DNA from 2 places in the Lysobacter sp. A286 genome. Region 2 is predicted to be linked to the other one. Evidence: riboswitches for the same ligand, from Rfam matches in the RefSeq annotation. Region 2 holds a riboswitch; the other holds the start of a gene.
The links. A riboswitch is a leader RNA that binds a small molecule or an ion and turns the genes downstream of it on or off. The one in region 2 is predicted to bind cobalamin.
Positions count from the first base shown of each region.

Region 1: it holds a riboswitch for cobalamin, as region 2 does, so the genes downstream of both, ACW7G0_RS09920 (ribonucleoside-diphosphate reductase subunit alpha) here and btuB (TonB-dependent vitamin B12 receptor) in region 2, are expected to answer to the same signal.

Region 1 covers NZ_JBSVRJ010000001.1:2,133,111-2,141,136, reverse strand. Annotated here, with positions in the region: gene ACW7G0_RS09920 (ribonucleoside-diphosphate reductase subunit alpha) at 1-2,327, opposite strand, end outside; cobalamin riboswitch at 2,708-2,916, opposite strand; gene ACW7G0_RS09915 (phosphoglycerate kinase) at 3,082-4,269, shown strand; gene ACW7G0_RS09910 (HAD hydrolase-like protein) at 4,276-4,917, shown strand; gene pyk (pyruvate kinase) at 5,055-6,521, shown strand; gene ACW7G0_RS09900 (class I fructose-bisphosphate aldolase) at 6,610-7,617, shown strand; gene cysK (cysteine synthase A) at 7,790-8,026, opposite strand, start outside.
Region 2 covers NZ_JBSVRJ010000002.1:128,964-136,989, forward strand. Annotated here, with positions in the region: gene glmS (glutamine--fructose-6-phosphate transaminase (isomerizing)) at 1-149, shown strand, start outside; gene btuB (TonB-dependent vitamin B12 receptor) at 295-2,190, opposite strand; cobalamin riboswitch at 2,327-2,588, opposite strand; gene ACW7G0_RS10825 (TfoX/Sxy family protein) at 2,639-3,001, opposite strand; gene ACW7G0_RS10830 (GAF domain-containing protein) at 2,998-3,480, opposite strand; gene bioD (dethiobiotin synthase) at 3,532-4,221, shown strand; gene ACW7G0_RS10840 (phasin family protein) at 4,295-4,732, opposite strand; gene queD (6-carboxytetrahydropterin synthase QueD) at 4,850-5,203, opposite strand; gene ACW7G0_RS10850 (sulfite exporter TauE/SafE family protein) at 5,251-5,979, opposite strand; gene ccoS (cbb3-type cytochrome oxidase assembly protein CcoS) at 5,982-6,236, opposite strand; gene ACW7G0_RS10860 (heavy metal translocating P-type ATPase) at 6,233-8,026, opposite strand, start outside.

The sequences.
Region 1 (8,026 bases), on a different contig from region 2:
CTTTCCGGATTTTCCAGCGAGCAGGCGATCGCCTCGCTGCCGGGTACCGGCGCGCTGACGGTCGATTTGGCGATCCGCGTCGCCGGCCGCGAGCGCAGGTAGTAGGTGGTCTTCAAGCCCTGCTTCCACGCGTACATGTACATCGATGACAACGCGCCGATGTTCGGGTTCTCCATGAACAGGTTCAACGACTGGCTCTGGTCGATGAAGGCACCGCGGTCGGCGGCCATGTCGATCAGCGAACGCATCGGCAGTTCCCAGACGGTGCGGTAGATCTCGCGCAGGGATTCGGGAATCGCGGTGATGCCCTGGATCGAGCCGTCGGCCATCTTCACCGCGTCGCGCAGTTCCGGGGTCCACAGCCCGAGCGTCTTGAGTTCCTCGACCAGGTACTTGTTGACCACCAGAAAGTCGCCCGACAGCGTCTCGCGTTTGAACAGGTTGGACACCTGCGGCTCGATGCATTCGTAGCAGCCGGCGATCGAGGCGATGGTGGCGGTCGGGGCGATCGCGATCAGCAGCGAGTTGCGCAGACCGTGCTCGCGGATGCGCTCGCGCAGTGCGTCCCAGCGCGCCGGGTCAGACGGCGCCACGCCCCAAGCCTCGAACTGCAATTCGCCCTGCGAGGCGCGGGTGTCGCCGAACGCCGGATGCTTGCCTTGCTCGACGGCCAGCTCGCAGGAGGCGGCCAGCGCATGGAAGTAGATATCCTCGGCAATCCGCTTGGACAGCTCGCGCGCCGGCTCGGAATCGAACGGCAGGCGTAGCTTGAAGAACACATCCTGCAGACCCATCGCCCCCAGTCCGACCGGCCGCCATTTCAGGTTCGCGTGGCGTGCGGTGTCGATCGGATAGAAGTTCAGGTCGATCACGCGGTCGAGCTGGCGCACCGCCAGACGCACGGTCTCGGCAAGTTTGCCGAAATCGAAGCGCGCCTCACCGCTACCGGGCGGCCCACCCTCGACGTGGTGGGCGAGGTTGATCGAGCCCAGGTTGCAGACCGCGGTCTCGTTCTGCGAGGTGACCTCCAGGATCTCGGTGCACAGGTTCGACAGATGCACCACGTTGCCCTCGCGCAGGGTCTGGTTGCAGGCGCGGTTGGACTTGTCCTTGAAGTTCATCCAGCCGTTGCCTGTCTGTGCGAGGGTGCGGATCATCCGGCCGTACAGCTCGCGCGCCTTGACTTGGCGGGTCGCCAGACCGGCGGCTTCGGCGGCGTGATACGCGCGGTCGAATGCCTCACTGAACAGGTCGGTCAATGACGGCGCGCCGCTCTTTGCCAGCGCCGCCGGATCGAACAGCGACCACATCGCATCGGCTTCCACCCGGCGCATGAACTCGTCGGGGATCCAGTTGGCGAGGTTGAGGTTGTGGGTGCGGCGGGCGTCCTCGCCGGTGTTGTCGCGCAGCTCCAGGAACTCCTCGACGTCGGCATGCCACGGCTCCAGGTACACGCAGGCCGCGCCCTTGCGCTTGCCGCCCTGGTTGACCGCTGCAACCGAGGCGTCCAGCGTCTTCAGCCACGGCACGATGCCGTTGCTCAGGCCGTTGGTGGAGCGGATCAGCGAGCCGCGCGAGCGCACGCGACTGTAGGACAGGCCGATGCCGCCGCTGAACTTGCTCAGCTTGGCGACGTCCATGTAGCGCTGGTAGATCGCTTCCAACGAGTCTTCGGGCGAGTCGAGCAGGAAGCAGCTCGACAGCTGCTCGTGGGTGGTGCCGGCGTTGAACAGCGTCGGAGAGCTGGGCAGGTAGTCCAGCTGGGCCATGCGCCGGTACAGCGCGAGTGCGTCGGCCACATCTTCGCTCAGGGCGCAGGCGATGCGCAGGAAGAACTGCTGCGGGGTCTCGATCACCGTGCGCGCGGTCGGGTGGCGCAACAGGTAGCGGTCGTACACCGTGCGCAGGCCGAAGTAGTCGAAGCGGGTATTGAGTGTGTTGTCGATCGCGTCGTTGAGCTTTCGCGCGTTGGCCTGCACGAAGCCCAGCAGGCGGTCGTTGATCAGGCCCAGGTCGAAGCCGCGCTGCACCGATTGCGAGAACGCGTTGATGTCGATGGACGCGACTTCCTTCTCGATCACCCCGGCCAGCAGGCGCGCGGCGAGGCGGCCGTATTCGGGCTCCTCGGCGGTCAGCAGGGCGGCGGTGCGGATCGACAGTTCGTCCAGCTCGGACGTGGTCGCGCCGTCGTACAGGCCGGAGATCGTGCGGGTGGCCACGCGCATCGGGTCGATCGCGTACAGGTCGTCGCTGCAGCGGGTGATCGCACGCACGATCTTGTTGAGGTCGACCGGTTCGTGGCTGCCGTTGCGCTTGGTTACGCGCATGCTGAGTGCGGTGGCCGGCGGAGTCAGGGTGAAGCCCGGTTCGGCGGCTCCTTTCGGGGGTATAGCCGTGTCGGCTGCGGTAATCGGGTCGAGGTCGGCCGTGGCTGGTTCGAGGGTGGTCATGGATGGGCTCCGGTGCATGGCGCACGGGTCGTCGGCCTTCCCTCGAAGGACGACGCACGGAGGCTTGGGCGCACCGCCGGCACGCGCAAAGCGCGCTGTCGACGGCACGGCCACGCCCCCGCGGGCGGTGGAATTTTCGGGTCGGAAAAGGAAGGTGTCGCCGGGCATCGGAGGACGCCCTGCCACCTGCCCGAGGCAGGGTGCTGCGACACCGACCGTCTTCCCCCGAAGACTCCCTGGCCGGTCACCGCGCGGTGTGCATCACGCGGTTGTCGGCAGGTCTTCGGGCTCTGGACGTGGGCAGGCAGTGCCTGTCTTTCCTACTGGCCGTCGCTTCCCAGGGCGTGTTGCCCCAGTGCCAAGACGGCTTTCGTTTCCATTTACCGCTGCGGGGCAGCGCCGGATTCACACCGGCTTCCCTTTTCAGCCGATCGCGAGGATCGGCACCGACGGGCACAACATATCGTGTTTTAATTTTTAGTCAACACAATATGTGGGAAATGCCCGGTGTCGCAGAATGGCTGCGTCCTCGTCAACCACGCAAGGTTTGCCCGGCTTGTCCACGAACGGGACAATGGCCAGTCCCGCCTGGTGAAGGTCCAGGCTCACCCGCATGACTACGGAAGCACCCATGACCATTCTCCGCATGACCGACCTCGACCTTTCCGGCAAACGCGTATTGATCCGCGAAGACCTGAACGTGCCGATCGAGCATGTCGCCGGCCAGCCGGCCCGCATCACTTCCGGGCAGCGCATCACGGCGGCGCTGCCGACCCTGCGACTGGCACTGGAAAAGGGCGCGGCGGTGGTGGTGATGTCGCACCTCGGGCGGCCGACCGAAGGCGCGTGGAGCGAAGCCGATTCGCTGGCGCCGGTCGCCAGTCGGCTGTCCGAGCTGCTCGGCGTCGAGGTGCCGCTGGTCAAGGACTGGGTCGACGGTGTCGATGTCGCGCCCGGCCAGTTGGTGTTGCTGGAGAACTGCCGCATGAACGTCGGCGAGAAGGCCGATGACGAGGCCTTGTCGAAGCGATATGCCGCGCTCTGCGATGTGTTCGTGATGGACGCGTTCGGGACCTCGCACCGCGCGCAGGCGTCCACCCACGGCGTCATCCGGCACGCGCCGGTCGCGGCTGGCGGCCCGCTGCTGATGGCCGAGTTGGACGCGTTGGGCAAGGCGCTCGACCAGCCCGCGCGGCCGTTGCTGGTGATCGTTGCCGGCTCCAAGGTCAGCACCAAACTTGAATTGCTGTCCTCGCTGGTCGGCAAGGTCGACCAGCTGATCGTCGGCGGCGGCATCGCCAACACCTTTATCGCTGCGATGGGCCATGGCGTGGGCAAGTCGCTGGTGGAGATGGATCTGGTCGACACCGCGAAGCAGATCATGACTGATGCGAAAGCTCGCGGCGCCGATATCCCGGTGCCGACCGACGTGGTCGTCGCACCGGCATTCGCAGCCGACGCGCCGGCGACGGTGAAGGCGGTCGATGCGGTCGGCGCCGACGACATGATCCTGGACATCGGCCCGGAAACTGCGGCGCGTTATGCGGCAATGATCAAGAGTGCCGGCACGGTGGTCTGGAACGGCCCGGTCGGTGTGTTCGAGCTCGATGCGTTCGGCAAGGGCACCGAGGTGCTGGCGCGTGCGATTGCCGACAGCGACGCGTTCTCGATTGCCGGTGGTGGCGACACCCTGGCTGCGGTCGACAAGTACGGCATCGCCGACCGGGTCAGCTACATCTCCACCGGCGGCGGCGCGTTCCTGGAGTTCCTGGAAGGCAAGGAACTGCCGGCGGTGACGGCACTCAAGGCACGCGGGTGAGCACCGATGAAACCCACCCTGTTTTTCGATATGGACGGCACGCTGATCGACTCGGCGGTCGGCATCACCCGCTGCGTGGCGCACGCGTTGACGCAGATGGACGTTGCGGTGCCGCCGCAGTCGGAGCTACGACGCTGGATCGGGCCGTCGCTGCGTACCAGCTTCGGCCCGCTGTTCGATGATCCCGCCGATGTCGAGCGTGCGGTGGAGCATTACCGCGAGCGTTTCGAGACCCACGGCTGGGCCGAGCACGACCTCTATGACGGGATTGGCGAGGTCATCGAGTCGCTGCATGCCGACGGCCATCGGCTCGCGGTGGTTACCGCGAAGAACGAGCCGCATGCGCGCAAGATCGTCGACCACCTGCCGTTCGGCCATCGTTTCGACGATGTGATCGGCGCCACCATCGACGGCAGCCGCAGCGACAAGCCCGAGCTGATCGCCGAGGCATTGCAGCGGCTGCAGCTGATTCCGTCACAATGCTGGATGATCGGCGACCGCCACATGGATATCGACGGTGCGCGCCATCACGGCATGCGCAACATCGGCGTGTTGTGGGGGTTTGGCGGGGAGGCGGAGTTGCGTGCCGCCGGTGCCCAGGTGCTGGCCGCCGCACCGGCGCAGTTGCCGGGTCTGCTGGCGGGTTGATCCACCTGCGAATCGCGGGTTCTCGGGTTGCCTGCCGGGCCATCCGAGGGGCGGGCCGGCAGTGGTTTGTATCGGGCAGGACGGACGTGAAGACGTGCTAGCGTGATCTGATCGATCCCTTGCATGGAAGTTTGCCGATGGCCGCGCTGCTGCGACGCACCAAGATCCTTGCCACCCTTGGCCCGGCGACCGACGCGCCTGGCGTGCTGGAGGCGATCATCGCCGCCGGTGTCGATGTGGTGCGGTTGAATTTTTCCCACGGCGACCCGGCATCGCATGTCGCACGGGCCGAGGCGGTGCGCGCGGCCGGGCACAAGGTCGGCCGCGAGATTGGCATCCTGGCCGACCTGCCGGGGCCGAAGATCCGCATCGACCGCTTCGCCGAGGGCAAGGTGCGCCTCAGTGCCGGGGACCGCTTCGATCTGCTGGCCAGCGCCGATGCGGCGCCGGGCACGCAGTCCGAAGTCGGCGTCAGCTATCTCGGTTTGCCCGGCGATGTCGCTGCGGGCGACGTACTGCTGCTCGACGACGGCATGATGCAGCTGCGGGTGGAGGCGGTGGACGGCCAGCGCATCATCACCCGTGTGCTCAACGACGGTGACCTGTCGGATCGCAAGGGGCTGAACAAGCAGGGCGGCGGGCTGTCGCTGGGCGCGCTGACCGAGCACGACGAAGAACTGATCAAGGTCGCCGCGCAGCTTGGCGCCGACTTCATCGCGGTGTCGTTCTGCCGCACCGCCGCCGACATGCACGACGCCCGCCGGATCGCGCGCGCCGCGGGCAGCGACGCCGCGCTGGTGTCGAAGATCGAGCGTGCCGAGGCGATCGAGAACCTGGGCGAGATCATCGACGCCAGCGACGTGGTGATGGTGGCCCGCGGCGACCTCGGCGTGGAGATTGGCGATGCGGAGCTGCCCGGCCTGCAGAAGAAAATCATCCGTGAATCGTTGGCCCGCAACCGGGTGGTCATCACCGCCACCCAGATGCTGCAGTCGATGGTCGAAAGCCCGATTCCGACCCGGGCCGAGGTGCTCGATGTCGCCAACGCAGTGATCGACGGCACCGACGCGGTGATGCTGTCGGCCGAGTCTGCCGCCGGGCGCTACCCGGTCAAGTCGGTCGAGGCGCTGGTGCGGATCTGCCTGGGCGCGGAACGCCAGTTCGACCACGACACCGATTTCGAGGCCGCGCCTCGCAACCTGCAGCGCGCCGACCAGGCGATCGCGATGGCGGCGATGTTCGTGTCCGAGCACATCGGCGTGCGTGCCATCGTGGCAATGACCGAGTCGGGCGGCACCGCGCGCTTCCTGTCCCGGTTTCGTGCGCCGGTGCCGATCTTCGGCCTGTCCCGCCATCCCGGTACACGTCGAAAGATGGCGCTGATGCGCAGTGTCATCCCGCTCAGCTTCGACAGCCGAGGGCTGGACACCCAGGACGCCGTCCGCAGCGCCATCAGCCAACTGTTCGCCGCCGACCAACTGGCCATGGGCGAACGGGTGATCTTCACCAGCGGCGACCACATGGAGCACCGTGGCGCGACCAACACCCTGCGCCTGCTGCAAGTCGGAGAAGGTGGCAAGGCGGAAGGTCCGGACGAGCTGTGATGAACGGTAAGCCACTGTTTCGCAATGGCCTTTGCCCGAGCTGCCAGCTATACTAGAAGGCTATTCAGCCACCTTTCGCAGGAAATCCATGAGCATCGAACAGCTTGCCGAAACCGCCAAGGCGATGGTTGCCCCGGGCAAGGGCATCATCGCGATCGACGAGTCCACCGGCACCATCAAGAAGCGTTTCGATGGCGTGGGCATCGAGTGCACCGAGGAAAACCGGCGTGCTTACCGCGAGATGCTGCTGAGCACGCCGAACCTCGGTGAGCACATTTCCGGCGCGATCCTGTTTGATGAGACCATCCGCCAGTCGACCAAGGGCGGCGTGCCGTTCACCAAGCTGATGGCCGACAACGGCATCATCCCCGGCATCAAGGTCGACAAGGGGACTCACGCCCTGGCCGGTTTCCCGGGCGACGTGGTGACCGAAGGGCTGGACGGCCTGCGTGCGCGCCTTGAGGAGTACTACAAGCTGGGCGCGCGTTTCGCCAAGTGGCGCGCGGTGATCAACATCAGTGAAGACGGCCCGTCGGGTACCTGCATCGAGGCCAACTCGCATGCCTTGGCGCGTTACGCCGCGCTATGCCAGGAGCAGGGCCTGGTGCCGATGGTCGAGCCGGAAGTGATCATGGACGGCAACCACGACATCGACACCTGCTTCGAGGTTTCCGAGATCACCTTGCGTTCGTTGTTCGGCTCGCTGTACGAGCACAACGTGATGCTGGAAGGCACCATCCTGAAGGCGTCGATGGTGCTGCCGGGCTCGAAGAGCGGCGAGAAGGCATCGGTAGAGGAAGTCGCCGCGGCCACCTTGCAGTGCCTGAAGTCGACCGTGCCGGCGATCCTGCCGGGCATCGTGTTCCTTTCCGGCGGGCAGTCCGACCAGGACGCCACCGCGCACTTGAACGCCATGAACCTGGCCGGCCCGAACCCGTGGCCGCTGTCGTTCTCCTACGGCCGCGCGATGCAGGCCGCGGCGCTGGAAATCTGGTCCAAGGATCTGGTTGGCAACATCGGCAAGGCGCAGGAGATGGTGTTCGCCCGTGCCCGCGACAACGGCCTGGCCGCGCGAGGCGAGTGGAAGCTGGCTTGACCGGATTCATCTTCGCCCGGTCGATATTGGGTTAACGCAGAACGCCGGCTCCATGCCGGCGTTTTGCGTTGCGTTGCATTGCGTTGGTTGTATCGCGATTTGGCATTCGGCGTATTACGGCCTGCGGCCTAATGCACCGGAACCCAAAGGCGCAATCACCGCACCGGAGCCCTCACGGCAATCCGGCCAGCCAGTCGTCGTCGGAGCCTTCGTTGACGTCTTCCAGCAGGAAGGTGCTGAGATAGCGCTCGCCGGTATCGGGCAGCATCGCCAGGATCACCGCGCCTTCGTCGGCGGTCCCTGCCACTTCCAGCGCGGCGGCGACGGTGGCGCCCGCGGAGACGCCGACGAAGATGCCTTCCTCGCGAGCCAATCGGCGGGCGATGTCGCGCGCCACTACGTCATCGAC
Region 2 (8,026 bases):
ATGTCATCCGCGCCCCCCGCCACGTCGGCGTGCTCTCGCCGGTGATCCACACCATCCCGGTGCAACTGCTCGCTTACCACGTGGCATTGGCACGCGGTACCGACGTGGACAAGCCGAGAAACCTGGCCAAGTCGGTGACGGTGGAGTAACAACCGCCGTCATTCCCGCGAAGGCGGGAATCCATGGACGTTAAGTGCTTGAGAATCCAGGTCCATGGATCCCCGCCTTCGCGGGGATGACGGGCGATAGCGGGAATGACCGGCGAAAGCGGGGGTGTTCAGGCTTTCCCTGGACCTACTGCGCCGGCGCGTAACGCAAGGTCACGAACCACTCGCGCCCCGGCTGGTTGTAGAACGACACGGTCTCGTAGTCGCGGTCGAACACGTTGGCCAGCCGGCCCTGCAGGGTCAGCGCATCGGTCAAGGCGTATTCCGCGCGCAGGTCGAGGGTCGTGTAGCCGGGTAGGCGGCGAGTGTTGGCGACGTCGTCGAAGCGCGCGCCTTCGGCGGCGCCGGTCAGGCCGATGCGGAAGTCGCCGAACGCGCGGTCGAGTTCGAGTCGGGCGCTCTCGCGGGCACGGCGTGGCAGGTCGTTGCCGGCCTGGAAACCGGTCAGGCTCTCGGTGTCCAGGAAGCTGACGCTGGCGGCAACCTGCCACTGTGCGAGTTCGGTGTCGATGCCGAGTTCGGCGCCGCGCATGCGCGCGCGATCAATGTTGTTGGGCAAGCCGATCGCGGCATCGAACGCGATCAGGTCGTCGACGGTGGTCTGGAACGCGTCGAGGCGGACATCGAAGCGGTCGCCGTTCCAGCCCAGGCCCAGTTCGGCGCTCTTCGATTCCTCCGGACGCAGCTCGGCATTGCCGAAGAACGGGTAGTACAACTCGTTGAAGGTCGGCGCCTTGAAAGCGGTGCCGTAGCCGGCACTGAGCCGCCAGTTATCGGCGAAATCGATGCCCCAGGCCGCGCTGCCGGTGGTGTGGCCGCCGAACTGGTCGTTGTCGTCGCGGCGCACGCTGGCCTGCAGCGACTGCGCGCCGAAGCGTCCCTGGTACTGCGCGAACGCGGCGCGGTTGCTGCGCTCGCTCTCGTCGTACGTGGTGCTGCCGGCGACCCGGTCGCGCAGCCAGTCGACGCCGGCGCTGATCATTTGCTGGTCGCCGATGCCAAAGTCGCCCTGCAGGCTGGCACTGTCGCGGTCGGTGTCGAAATTGCCGAGGTTGGCGCCGTCCTTGAACTGCTCGGAGGCATCGACGTTGCGGCCGGCGGTCAGCTTCAACTGCATCGTGTCGGACGGCTGCCAGCGCACGCTGCCGCCGACCACCTGCTGCACGGTCTCGGAGCGGTTGGTGAAGTCGCCATCGAAGTCGTTCTCCCCTTCGCTGCGCAAGGCCACCGCGCTGAGCTGCCAGGCGTCGTTGAGGTCGATGCCGCCGCGCAATGCCAGTGCGTTCTGGATGTAGCCGTCCAGATCGGGTTCCGGCGTGGTGATGAAGCAGCCACCGGCGAAGGGGTCCGGCGTCGCGACGTCACAGGCATTGAAGCCCTCGGTACGCTGGAACTCGTAGTCGACACCGAACCACGTGCGCTCGTTGCGTCCACCGAAACCGACGCCGTACTCGTGCGCGCCGTGGCTGCCGCCGCCGACGTGCAGACGCGGCGCGTAGCCCGGGGCATCGCCAACCCGACGGGTAAAGATCTGGATCACTCCGCCGATCGCCTCGCTGCCGTACAGACTGGAGCGCGGCCCGCGGACGATCTCGACCCGTTCGACCAGCGCCAGCGGCAGGTTCTGCAACGAGACCAGGCCAGAGGTGGCGGAACCGATCCGGATGCCGTCGACCAGCACCACGACGTGGTCGGACTCGCTGCCGCGCAGGAATAGCGTAGTCAGCTTTCCAGTGCCGCCCTGGTTGGACATCGACACGCCGGCGCGGCCGCGCAGCAGGTCCGGCAGCGAGCGCGCCTGGCTGCGTTCGATCTCGGCCCGGTCGATCACCTCGACCGGCGCAAGCGCGGTGTCGACGTCGATCGCGGTACGGGTGGCGGTGACCGCTACGCCGTCGAGATCGGTGGCCGATTGCGGAGCGCCTTCGGGCAGGGGTCCGGCGGCGTGGGCCAGCCCCGTCAGGGCAGCAACAGGCAGGACAAGAACGGCCGCGACGGCCAGGGACAGCGAACGGGACTGCATCGATGGTTCTCCAACGCGCACGGAAATCGCCGTGCCGGGCTTGGGGAAGCTGCGTGGAGGGGAGCTGTTGCGAAAACGGTCGGACAGGCACCGGCGTTGTCGCCGCAATGCCCGCCGCATCGCAACCAATAGTGGGTCGAAACCCTGCATCCAGGCCGGTCTCCGGACTCGCGAGTGGTGTCGTTGTCGACACCGGCCGTGGCGCCTTCCCATGCAGCATTCTTGATGGAATGCCTGCAAGTCCCAAGAGACTTGCCACACAGTGGCGGTGAGCCGCGGCTGGGCTCGCTTACCGTTGCGGGGGCAGTGCCGGGGTGACCGTGTTGACGGCGTCACCGGCTTCCCGTTTCAACCCGTTGGCAGGACGCCGCCGGGTCACCTCGAAGCGGCGCCAGTCTAAGCGATCGGTGGCTGCCGGCGCAAAGGGTGGCGGCGGCAACGCGGCGGCTCAGTTGCGCCGGTAGGGCTCGTCGGGGTCGGGCCTGAGGGGCACGGTGTCGGCGGTCAACACGGTCGTGGTGACCGGGCCGGCCGCTGGACTGTGCCGTGGCGGCGGCAGTTGCTCGATGGCCGCTTCGGCGGCGGCGACCAGCTCGTTGCGACGCTGCTCGGGAACGTCCTGCCAATGGCAATCCAGCAACGCGCCCTCGATCGAATACAGCAGGTTGAGGGTCGGCTTGAAGCCAGCGCGCTTGACCCGCATGAACGCCTCCACGGGACCGAGTTCGAGCAGCTCGTCGCGGCTGTGCAGGCCGACCTGCCGCAACCAGGCACTGGATTTTGGACCGATATTGCGCAGCTTTTCCTTCATTCCAGCGACTCCACAAATATCTGCGCAATCGCTTCCATCCCGCTTTGGTCGTCCGTGTCGAAGCGGTCCGTCTGCGGGCTGTCGATATCGAACACGCCGATCAGCTCATCGCCGCGAAACAGCGGGACCACCAGTTCCGATCGCGAGGCCGAGTCGCAGGCCACATGGCCTTCGAACTCATTGACGTCGGCAACGCGTTGGGTCTTGCGAGTGGTTGCCGCCGCGCCACAAACGCCCCTGTCGAGCGCGATGCGCACGCAGGCCGGCTGGCCCTGGAATGGTCCGACCACCAGTTCGCGACCATCGAAAAAATAAAATCCGACCCAGTTCAGCGCCGGCAGTGCGTGATACACCAGCGCCGACAAATTGGCCGCATTGGCGATCCGGTCGCGCTCGTCAGCGAGCAGGGCGCGGACCTGGGCCGCAAGGTCGGCATATTGTTCCGGCTTGCTGCCGGACAGAGAGGTGGGATTGAACATTGTTCCAGTCTAGCAGCGGTGATGTCGGTGGGCCGGGACTACCATGTGGCCATGGCTATCCGCAGTTTCTATGTCACCGGTACCGACACCGGGGTGGGAAAATCCGTCGCCAGCGTGAGCTTGCTGCACGCCCTGCGCGCAAGCGGCCAGCGCGCGGTCGGGATGAAACCGGTGGCCAGCGGTTGTGGGTTCATTGACGGTGCCTGGCGCAACGAGGACGCCTTGTTGTTGCAGGCCGCCAGTGACCCGCGACCGGCGTATGCCGACATCAATCCGTTTGCACTGCAATCGCCGATTGCGCCCGAACTGGCGTTGCGCGATGAGGGCGTCGAGTTGCAACTTGCACCGTTGCTGGCCGCCCATGCGCGGCTGGCGGCGCAGGCCGATACGGTGGTGGTCGAAGGCGTCGGCGGCTGGACCGCACCGTTGTCGGCACGGCTGGATCAGCTCGACCTGGTACGCGCGCTGGACCTGCCGGTAGTGCTGGTCGTGGGTCTGCGGCTGGGTTGCATCAACCATGCACGGCTGAGCGTGCGTGCGATCCAGGCCGATGGCGTGCCATTGCTGGGCTGGATCGCCAATGAAGTGGACCCGGCGATGGCGCGCATCGACGACAACTTCCAGACGCTGTGCGATCGCCTGCCCGTGCCGTGCTGGGGGCGATTGCCCCATCGACCCCAGCCTGATCCCGCTGCCCTGGCCGGGCACCTGCAACTGCCCGACACCGTGCTCCCGGCCTGATCGGTGGGCAACAAAAAACCCGGAAGCCTGCGCTTCCGGGTTTCGTGTTCCGGCCGTAGCTGGAGAGAGAGACTTACTTGGACTTGGAAGCCTTGGTCGCACCCTTGGTGAACGACTCGGCCTTCTCGGTCACGGCCTTGGCGACCTGCTCGGCATTGGCCTGGGTGGTCTTGGCGGTAGCTTCGAGCTGCGACTTGGTGATGTCGCTGATCTGCTCGTTGGCCTTGGTGGTGCGGCCGATCACTTCCTGGCTGATGGCGACGCCGCGCTCGACGTTCTCGCGGGCGACCTGCACGCCCTTCGGCCAGATCTTCTTGAGGCCGTCGGCGTCGCGCACTTCGGCGGCTTCACCGAGGAACGCAAAGGTGGCATTGGCGCGGTCTTCGATCGCGGCCATCTGCAGGCCGAATACGGCTTCGACATTTTCGATCGCGAGGCGGTTGACCTGGGCCGCGGCATCCGCGAACTGACGCGTGGCGGCGGCGAACTGCTCGTTGAACTGCTGGTACATGGCGGGAGGCTCCTGCTGGCGTCGACAAGAGATTTGTCGATTTGTGCGTTGCAGCATAACCGTGCTTATGGTGCGATGCAACATCCAGCAAGCGCTAAGCTGAATATCGTTCAGCTTTCACCCCCGGTAACGGCAGCCGGACGTGCAGGTCTCATGCACCACCACTTCACTCAATAACGGCAAGGTGGGCTTGAGCCGATCCCAGATCCATATTGCGATGCGTTCGCTGGTCGGGTTGTCGAGACCCTCGATGTCGTTGAGGTAGTTGTGGTCGAGCTGGTCGTACAGCGGCTGGAAGGCGGCTTTGACGTCGGCAAAGTCGACCACCCAGCCGGTTTCAACACCGGGCTCGCCTTCCAGGTGGATCTCGACCCGGAAGGAGTGACCGTGCAGGCGCGCGCACTTGTGTCCTTCGGGAACGTTGGGCAGCCGATGCGCGGCTTCCAGGGTAAAAATCTTGAAGATGTCCATGCGCCATTGTATCGCCGTGGCCGGTGGTCGAGCGGCATTGACGCTACTCAGACCGGGCGCGGCAGGCAACCCAGTGCCGCGAGCAGGCCATGCATCGCCGGCACCTGCATCAGCCACGGCGAGGCCAGGGTCAGCAATCCGGCCGCGAGCACCAGTAAACCGGCCGCGGCACGCCAGCCGCCACGTTGCAGGCGCTGGCCCAGCCGCGCCCCGGACCAGGTCAGCGACACCATCAACGGCAGTGTGCCCAGGCCAAACGCGGCCATCGTCAACGCACCGTTGCGAGCATCGGCCTGGAGCCACGCTGCGGCCAGCATGGTGGTGCTCAGGCCGCATGGCATCCAGCCCCACAACATGCCCAGCCCGATCCGTTTTGCGCTGGTGTTGGCGGGCAGCAGCCGCCGTTGCAACGGTCGCAGTTTCGACCACAACGCGCCGGTGCCCGGCCCGGACAGGAACGCCAGCCGGCCCTTGCGATCCAGCAGCCGCACCGCGACCACGATCAAGACCAATCCGACCGCCGCGCGCAACCCCCACGCCAGCCAATCCAGCCGGGCCAGGTCGACGATGCCGTGACCGATGCCGCCGGCGATCGCGCCGGCCGCGGTGTAGCCCAGCACGCGGCCGAGATTGGGTTCGATGGCGTATTTCCAGCTGGCCTTCGGTCCCATCGCCGAGAACCCGGTGGCGATGCCGCCGCACATCGCCGCGCAATGCACGCCGCCCATGAGACCGGTGAGCAGGGCGGCGCCGAGGGTGAGCCAGTCAATCGGCATGCTCAATCAGCTTGCCGGTCTTCGCGGGTTCGGCTGCCGTCTGCCGGCGCGACAGCATCGATGTCGACATCATCAGCGTTGCCAGTGACCGGAGGCGGCAAGGGAGCGACGCGGTCGTGCTCGTCCTCGCGCAGGATATCAAGTGCCGGGGTATCCAGGTCCTCGAATTGGCCGCGCTTGACCGCCCAGATGAATGCCCACAGCGCGACGCCCAGGGCCAACATGCTGACGGGAATCAGGAACAGCAGGATGTTCATGGGTGCAGGTCCGCGGTAGCCAGGGCAGGTGTCGGCGCGTCGCCCGGTGCCGGCGACCGGGTCAGCCGCAACGCGTTGGCGGTGACGATCAAGGACGATACCGCCATCCCCAGCGCGGCGATCCACGGCGTGACCATGCCGGCGGCGGCCAATGGCAGTGCCAGGATGTTGTAGCCCAATGCCCAGCTGATGTTCTGGCGGATGACCCGACGGGTGCGGCGGGCGATCGCGATCGCCTCGGGCACGCGTGTCAGCGAGTGCCCCGTCAGCACCAGGTCGGCGGCGCGCTGGGCGAGTGCAGCGCCTTCTCCGATCGCCAGCGATACATCCGCACCGGCCAGTACCGGTGCGTCGTTGAGCCCGTCACCGACCATGGCCACCACCCGGCCGCGCTGTTGCAGGTCGCGAACGAAGGCGAGTTTGTCCTCCGGGGCCTGCCGTGCATGCGCCTGGTCGATCCCCACCCGTTGCGCGAAACCCCGCACCGGCTCGGCGGCGTCGCCGCTGGACAGATGCACCGCGAGTCCCTGGTTGCCCAGCAGCGACACGGCGGCGCGCGCATCGGCACGCTCGGACTCCGCCAGCTGGAACCGTGCCGCCGCGCGTTTGCCGTTGCCGAGCCACAACCGTCCATCATCCTCGCCGCCGGCAGCAAAGCCGGCCTGGCCCAGCAGCCAGCGTTCGCCATCGACGACGCCTTCAATGCCCTGGCCCGGGACCGCCTGCACGTCGCGGGCATGCGGCGCATCGGCGACCGCGGCAAACGCCAATGCGATCGGATGGCCGCTGTCGCGTTCCAGCGCGGCGGCGATGCGCATGGCGTGGTCACGATCGATGCCGCCGAAGGTCTCGATGCCCGCCAGTACCGGGCGCCCATCGCTGAGCGTGCCGGTCTTGTCGAACACGATGTCGGTGACCTTGGCGAGTCGATCCAGGGCGTTTTCGCGCACCGCCAGCACGCCGATCCGGGCCAGTGCGCCATGGGCGGCGGTCAGCGCCGTTGGCACCGCGAGCGACAACGCGCACGGGCAGCTGATCACCAGCAAGGCCAGGGTGACCTCGAACGCGCGCGAGGGGTCGTAGGCGTGCCAACCGAAGTAGACGAGCACGGCCGCCAGCAACAATCCGGCGACAAAATAATGGGCGATGCGCTCGGCGGCACGTGCGAGTGCCGGTCGCTGCGACTGGGCCTGCTCGACCAGCCGCGCCAGTTGCGACAGGCGTGTGGCGCTGCCGGTCCGGGTCACCCGCAACCGCGCCGGTCGTTCGCGGCAGACGGTGCCGGCGTACACGGTTGCACCGGCCTGTTTGTCGACCGGGCTGGATTCGCCTGTCAGCAGCGCTTCCTCGAAGCGGGCGTGGCCATCGAGCAATTCGCCATCGGCCGGCACCACTTCGCCGGCCGCCACGCAGGCGACATCATCGACCACCAGCGCGGCCAGCGGAATCGATTCGCGACTGCCGTCGGCCAACTCGCGGGTCGCGAATGCGGGGCGTGCCCGTGCCAGTGCGTCGACCTGGGCGCTGGCAATCCGGCGCGCGCGCTGCTCCAGCATCCGCGCGACCAGCAACAGGAATACGAACATCACCGCCGCGTCGTACCAGACGTGTTCGCTGCTGCGGATGGTGCCGACCACGCTGGCGAAGTAGGCCAGCAGGGTGGAGCCGGCGATCAGTGTGTCCATGCCCAGCTGGCGATGGCGCAGCTCGCGCCAGGCGCCGGCGATGAACGGCCAGCCGGCGTAGAACACCACCGGGGTGGACACCAGGAAGGTCAGCCAGCGGAAGAA